DNA from 2 places in the Novosphingobium sp. BL-S-32 genome. Region 2 is predicted to be linked to the other one. Evidence: riboswitches for the same ligand, from Rfam matches in the RefSeq annotation. Region 2 holds a riboswitch; the other holds the start of a gene.
The links. A riboswitch is a leader RNA that binds a small molecule or an ion and turns the genes downstream of it on or off. The one in region 2 is predicted to bind S-adenosylmethionine.
Positions count from the first base shown of each region.

Region 1: linked by a shared signal. The riboswitch ahead of AC1VVK_RS18970 (threonine aldolase family protein) and the one ahead of AC1VVK_RS07120 (homoserine O-succinyltransferase) in region 2 are both predicted to bind S-adenosylmethionine.

Region 1 is NZ_CM166477.1:493,927-497,327, reverse strand. Features, by position in the region: gene AC1VVK_RS18975 (TonB-dependent receptor domain-containing protein) at 1-474, shown strand, start outside; gene AC1VVK_RS18970 (threonine aldolase family protein) at 567-1,631, opposite strand; SAM-I-IV-variant riboswitch at 1,687-1,793, opposite strand; gene AC1VVK_RS18965 (4-hydroxyproline epimerase) at 2,036-3,034, opposite strand; gene AC1VVK_RS18960 (dihydrodipicolinate synthase family protein) at 3,045-3,401, opposite strand, start outside.
Region 2 is NZ_CM166476.1:1,552,035-1,555,435, reverse strand. Features, by position in the region: gene AC1VVK_RS07130 (transglutaminase family protein) at 1-47, shown strand, start outside; gene AC1VVK_RS07125 (proteasome-type protease) at 107-877, shown strand; SAM-I-IV-variant riboswitch at 1,321-1,426, shown strand; gene AC1VVK_RS07120 (homoserine O-succinyltransferase) at 1,465-2,394, shown strand; gene AC1VVK_RS07115 (mannitol dehydrogenase family protein) at 2,401-3,401, opposite strand, start outside.

The sequences.
Region 1 (3,401 bases), on a different replicon from region 2:
GTGAATGTCAACATGCTGGGCACCTGGCTGGCCTCGCAGAAGTCCGAGCCGATCTCGGGCCTCGGTTCCTATGACTGCAAGGGCCTGTTCGGCTATACTTGCGGCCAGCCCAACCCGGAATGGCGCCATGTTGCGCGCATGACCTGGATGGCGCCGAGCGATACCACCGTCTCGCTGTCGTGGCGCTATATCGGCGGCACCAAGCTTTCGAGCCTGTCGGACAATCCGTTCCTGGCCGGCACGCCCAGCGTGGTGAACCGCAAGATCGATGCCTACAACTACTTCGATCTCTCGGTCTCGCAGGCCATCGACAAGCAGTTCACCCTGCGCGCAGGCGTGAACAACATGTTCGACAAGAATCCGCCGGCTATCGCTGCGGGCATCCTGTCGGCCTTCGGCAACGGCAATACCTATCCGGGCGTCTACGACGCGCTGGGCCGCACGATCTTCGTGGGCTTCACCGCCAACTTCTGATCCCGCACAGCGGCTCCCCGTCCCCACTCGGAGCCGCTGTGAAATCCAAGGCCCGTCCGGTCGCAAGACCGGGCGGGCCTTTTGCGTTTGGGTCAGGCTGCGGGAATGTGCTCGCCAGCGACTTCAGCCGTAATCTCGCGCAAATCGCGGCTCAGTTCCTCGACGCGGGCGAGATCGGTGTCCCACGCGAACATGAAACGGGCGCTGCCCCCGATGAAAGTATAGAACCGCCATCCGCGCCCGCGCAGACGCTCCAGCACTTCGGCCGGAGCCTCCAGGAACACCGAATTGGCCTGCACCGGGAACTTGAAGGAAAGCCCGGGCAAATCGCCGACCAGTTCGGCAAGCCGCCGCGCGCAGGCATTGCCGTGCTCGGCATTGCGCAGCCAGGCGCCGGTCTCGATCAAACCGATCCACGGCGCTGAGAGGAAGCGCATTTTCGACGCGAGCTGGCCGGATTGCTTGCAGCGATATTCGAAGTCCGCCGCCAGAGCGCGATCGAAGTAGATGATCGCCTCGCCCACGGCCATGCCGTTCTTGGTGCCGCCGAAGCAGAGCACGTCCACGCCCGCCTCCCACGTGATCGCGGCAGGGGTGCAGCCGAGCGCCGCGCAGGCATGGGCGAAGCGCGCGCCGTCCATGTGCAGCTTGAGGCCAAGCTCACGGCAGACCGCCGAGATCGCCTTGATCTCGTCGATGGAATAGACCTGCCCGGTCTCGGTCGGCTGGGTGATCGTCACCACGCGTGGCTTGGGGAAATGGATGTCGGAGCGGCTTGCCGCCAGCGCGCGGATCGCGGCCGGGGTCAGCTTGCCGTCGGCCGAGGGCGCGACCAGCAGTTTCGAACCGTTGGAGAAGAATTCCGGCGCGCCGCACTCGTCCGTCTCGACGTGGGCGGAGGAAGAGCAGATCACGCTGTGGTAGGACTGGCAGAGCGAGGCCAGCGCCAGCGAGTTCGCCGCCGTCCCGTTGAAGACAAAGAACACCTCGCCGTCGGCCTCGAACAGGCTGCGGAACGTGTTGGCGGCGCGCAAGGTCCACTCGTCGTCGCCATAGGCAACGGCCGACCCCTCGTTCGCGGCCAGCATCGCGGCAAGCGCCTCAGGACAGATGCCGGCGTAATTGTCGCTCGCGAACTGCTGAGGTTGGTCTGTCATTGATCGATTCCTTCATGCTTCGATAGACAAGCATCGGATCGACGTAACTGCGGCTGAAGGTCCCGTTTATTGCCGGTCCGGCCACATCCCTCCTTTCTGGAGGCACCACCTTGCTCGGGAGCAGGTTGGTGTCGAACGTCGGTCCGACTCTTGATGCTGTGGCGGCCAATAAACCCCGCAATACCGCAACGCAAGAGTGTTACGGCTCTGCGCACAAACATTACCGATTTCTGTTACATGCCATTGACGCGAAGTCCCTGACTTACCCGGCCTTTTCGCATGCTCCGAAGTGCCGAAGGCAGCTATTGCGGCCGCACAAAAAAGCCCCCGCCGGATTACGGCGAGGGCCAAAGAGAGATCGGCGGCGAGGGAATGCAGACCCGCCGATCGGGTGGGTACTCTAATCAGGTTACCTGGAAACCGGCCCAGAACGAGTCTTCGCGGTCGATCCAAATGGTGTTGAAACCGGTGGCGATGGCCGAACCTTCGATCGAGGGAATGATCGCCGGCTTGTCGCCCAGCGTGACTTCCTGTTCGACGCGGCCGATGAACCGGCTGCAGATGTAGCTCTCGTGCACAAAGCGCTCGCCCACCTTCAGGCGGCCGGTCGCGTGCAGGTGCGCGATGCGTGCCGAGGTGCCGGTGCCGCAAGGGCTACGGTCGATCGCCTTGTCGCCATAGAACACGGCGTTGCGGCCATCGGCGCCCTCGTGCTTGGGCTTGTCGGCCCAGAGGATGTGGCTGACGCCGCGGATCGTGGAATCGAGCGGGTGGACCGGCTCGTACTTCGCGCGCACGGCTTCGCGGATCCGGCCCGAAAGCTCGATGATGCGCGAGGCACCCAGATCGTCGAGGCCGGTGTAGTTCCCCTGCGGCTCGACGATGGCGTAGTAGTTGCCGCCATAGGACACGTCGATCGAGAGCGGACCGATGCCTTCCACGTCCACCTCGATGCCGCGCTCGGCGACATAGGCGGGGACATTGGTGATGCGTACCGAAGTGACCTTGGAGCCATTGGTCTCGTAGGCGATCTCGATCACGCCCGCCGGAACCTCAACACGCAGCTTGCCCGGCGTCGCCGGCTGGATCAGCCCGTGCTCAAGCCCGAACGTGACCATGCCGATGGTGCCGTGGCCGCACATGGGCAGGCAGCCGCTGGTCTCGATGAACAGGATGCCGATGTCGTTCGCCGGATCGCAAGGCGGATAGAGGAAGCCGCCTGACATCATGTCATGCCCGCGCGGCTCGAAGCAGAGCCCCGTGCGGATCCAGTCGAACCGCGACAGGAAGTCCTGCCGGCGCTCGGACATCGAGGCGCCCTTCAACAGCGGAGCCCCGCCCGCCACAAGGCGAACGGGGTTACCGGCTGTGTGGCCGTCGATGCAGAAGAAAGTGTGCCGCATCGACGCTCCCTTATGCTGCTGCCGCGACCGTCAGGTCGGGACGGGTGGCGGCGGCCTTCTCGACCATCGCGATCACTTCCGCGCGGCGCTCGCCCTCAAGGACGTAGCGCGGAGGCAGAACGCGCTCCGAACCGCGACCCATGACCTGCTCAGCCAGCTTGATCGACTGGACAAGGTCATGCTCGGCATCGAGGTGGAGGAGCGGCATGAACCAGCGGTAGATTTCCATCGCCTTGGCATGGTCGCCGCGCTCGAACGCCTTGACCAGCTCGACCGATTCCTTCGGGAACGCGTTGGTGAGGCCCGAAACCCAGCCCTGCGCGCCGAGGTAGAGACCTTCCAGAGCCACATCGTCGAGGCCCGCGAA
Region 2 (3,401 bases):
AACAACAGCAGTCCTCGGCCGGAGGGCAGCAACAACAGCGCGGCTGAGGGCCGCGTTCCCCCGAACAGGACAGGACGCGGGGAACGGAACGTGATCGGGGCGTAGCGTGACTTATTGCGTGGGCATGATGCTGGACCGCGGGCTCGTGCTGATGAGCGATACCCGCACCAATTCCGGGGTCGACAATATTTCGACCTTCCGGAAGATGTACCGCTGGAACATCCCCGGCGAACGCATCATCACCCTGATGACGGCGGGTAATCTTGCCACCACGCAGGCGGTGGTCAGCCAGCTTGAGGAACGCAACAAGGCCCCGGCGGAACGGCACAATTCGCTGCTGGAAGCGCCGACCATGTTCCAGGTGGCCACGATCGTCGGCAACCTGCTTCAGGACATCATCACCGAACGCGCGGCCGACAACGGCCAGAACGCGGCCTCGGGCACGTTCAGCGCCTCGATCATCGTGGCGGGCCAGATCAAGGGGATGGAGCCGCGCCTGTTCCTGATCTACCCCGAAGGCAACTTCATCGAAGCCAGCTTCGATACGCCGTTCTTCCAGATCGGCGAGACCAAGTACGGCCGCCCGATCCTGATTCGCGGCTACGACCGCGCGATGACGTTCGAGGCGGCGGTGAAGCTGCTCTGCGTTTCGTTCGATTCGACGGTGAAGGCCAATCTCTCGGTCGGCATGCCGTTGGACCTGCTGGTGCTGGAGAACGACAAGTTCGCCCCGCTGCACGAGCGCCGGATCGAGGCGGGCGATCCTTATTACCAGTCGATTTCGGACAGTTGGGGCGAGGCCCTGCGGCATGCGCTCGACGGGCTGCCGAACTATGCGCTGGGTGAGGACGGCAAGCTGAAAGACGCTGCGGCCTGATTGGCGCGGGACATGAACTTTCCCACGCTCCTCTGATTCCTTGCACCAACCTTTCAGACCCGCTCAGGCTGAGCTTGTCGAAGCCCCCTGAGGCGTGGTGCGACATCCTTCGACAGGCTCAGGATGAGCGGGGTTGGGTGATGGTTCGGGGGAGCGAACGGGTGATGGTTCAGGATGATCGGAGCGGGGATCCGAACGCCCGGACGCTCCATCCGATCTCCCTCACCAAACCCTTCGGACCCGCTCAGGCTGAGCTTGTCGAAGCCCCGGAGGCGTGGCGCGACATCCTTCGACAGGCTCAGGATGAGCGGGGTGGGTGGTGGTTCGGGGTGAGCAGGGCGGACGGGTAAAGCGACACCATGCTCTCACCCTCGCGCAGGCGCGGATTCTGCCTCACATGACAAACTGCCCGTTGCGAAACGCGGCACGGCAACGTAGGAGAATCCCAGCATCAAGAGTTGGGGCGACGCCCAACGCCAACCTGCCGATCCGGGCAAGGTGGCACTCCGCAAGGAGGATGTGGCCCAGCCGGCAACCAAGCGGAGCAAGCCACAAAGCGTCGATCCCGTAAGCGGAAGAGACGCGCCGTGCCGATTAAGATACCCGATCAACTCCCCGCTCGCCATGTCCTGGAGGCAGAGGGCGTGCGCGTCATGGGAGAGACCGACGCGGTGCGTCAGGATATCCGGCCCTTGCGGATCGGGTTGCTCAACCTCATGCCGGACAAGATCAGCACGGAAACCCAATTGGCCCGGCTGCTGGGGGCAACGCCGCTTCAGATCGAATTGACGCTGGTGCGGATCACCGATCACGTTTCCCGCAACACTTCGGCCGATCACATGGCAGCCTTCTACCGGCCATGGAGCGAGGTGCGGACCGAGCGGTTCGACGGCTTCATCATCACCGGCGCGCCGGTCGAGCGCATGCCGTTCGAAGAGGTGGCCTATTGGCCCGAGCTGCGCGCGATCTTCGACTGGACGCAGACGCACGTCCATCGCTGCTTCACGATCTGCTGGGCCGCCCAGGCCGCGCTTTTCCATTTCCACGGGGTGCCGAAGCACAATCTGCCGCGCAAGGCCTTCGGCGTGTTCGAGCACCGCAATCTCGCGCCCACTTCGCCCTATCTTCGCGGCTTTTCGGACACGTTCGACATTCCCGTGTCGCGCTGGACGGAGATATGCTCATCGACCCTGGCAGAGGTGCAGGACCTGCAAGTTCTGGCCGACAGCGCGGAAACCGGGGCCGGTCTCGTCGACGATCGGGCCCATGGCGCGCTGCACATGTTCAATCATCTGGAATATGACAGCGACACGCTTGCGGGTGAGTATCACCGCGACGGTTCGGCCCAGCTTCCCGCAGGCTATTTTCCGGCCGATGATCCCACGCGGGAGCCGAAGAATCGCTGGCGCAGCCACGCGCACCTGCTGTTCGCGAACTGGATCAACGAGATCTACCAGACCACGCCCTTCGACCTTGTCGCCGGTCTGGCGGCCGAAGGTCAGGCTGTTCTGGCCTAGCGATGCTCAGGCGTTCGCCCGTGCGAGGCGCTCGGCCAGGGCCTTGAAATCGGTCTCGCCGGCGGTCCATGTCTTCGCGAACAGGCCGCCTTCGCCGAACAGTGCGCGCGGGGTGCCGCTGACGCCCTGTTCGCGCCAGATGTCGGCAAGGCGCACGGCCATGGGATCGTCCACCGGGCCCCACTTGGCGGAATTGTCGCCGCGCACGTGGCGCAGCCAGGCGGCCAGCGCGGTCAGGATCGCCGGGCACTGCTTGCCTTTCGCCTGATTGGCTGCAAGCGTTTCCAGCCAGCGCTGCGGGATCTTCTGGCTGCCGTCCATGGCGATCTGGATCAGCCGGTGTTGCAGCGCCGGATTGGCGAAACGCGCGAGCAGGGCGTCGGCATAGGCCTGAAGGTCCTGCGCCGGGGCGGCCTTGATCGTCGGCTGGGCTTCGACATGCATGATCTGCTCGATCAGCGGCCGGATCGCCGGGTTGCCCACCGCCTGATGGACGAAGGCGTGCCCGTGTTCGAGCCCGAGATAGGCCAGCGCCGAGTGCGCGCCGTTGAGCATGCGCAGCTTGGCCGCCTCGTAAGGCGCGACGTCGGATACCAGTTCGGCGCCCACTTTCTCCCACGCGGGGCGGGGGCCGGCGAACTTGTCCTCGATCACCCACTGCGTGAAGGGCTCCGTCATCACCGCGCCGTCATCGTCGAGGCGGGCGAGCGTCGCCACCATCTTGCGGTCTGCGGCAGTGGTGGCAGGCACGATGCGGTCGATCATCGCGCAGGGGAACGTGCACTCGGCCGCGACCCATGCGCCGAGTTCGGGATCGTGGCGGGCGAGATATTCGCCCATCAGCCGCTCAAGCTGGCGGCCGTTGAGGGCAAGATTGTCGCACGAAAGCAGGGTCAGGCCGGGCAGGCCTTGCGCACGGCGGCGGCGCAGCCCCTGTTCGAGGAAGGCATAGATGCTGCCATGGTGCGCCAGGAAGGGATCGAGCGATCCGTCGGCGGCGCGGCAAT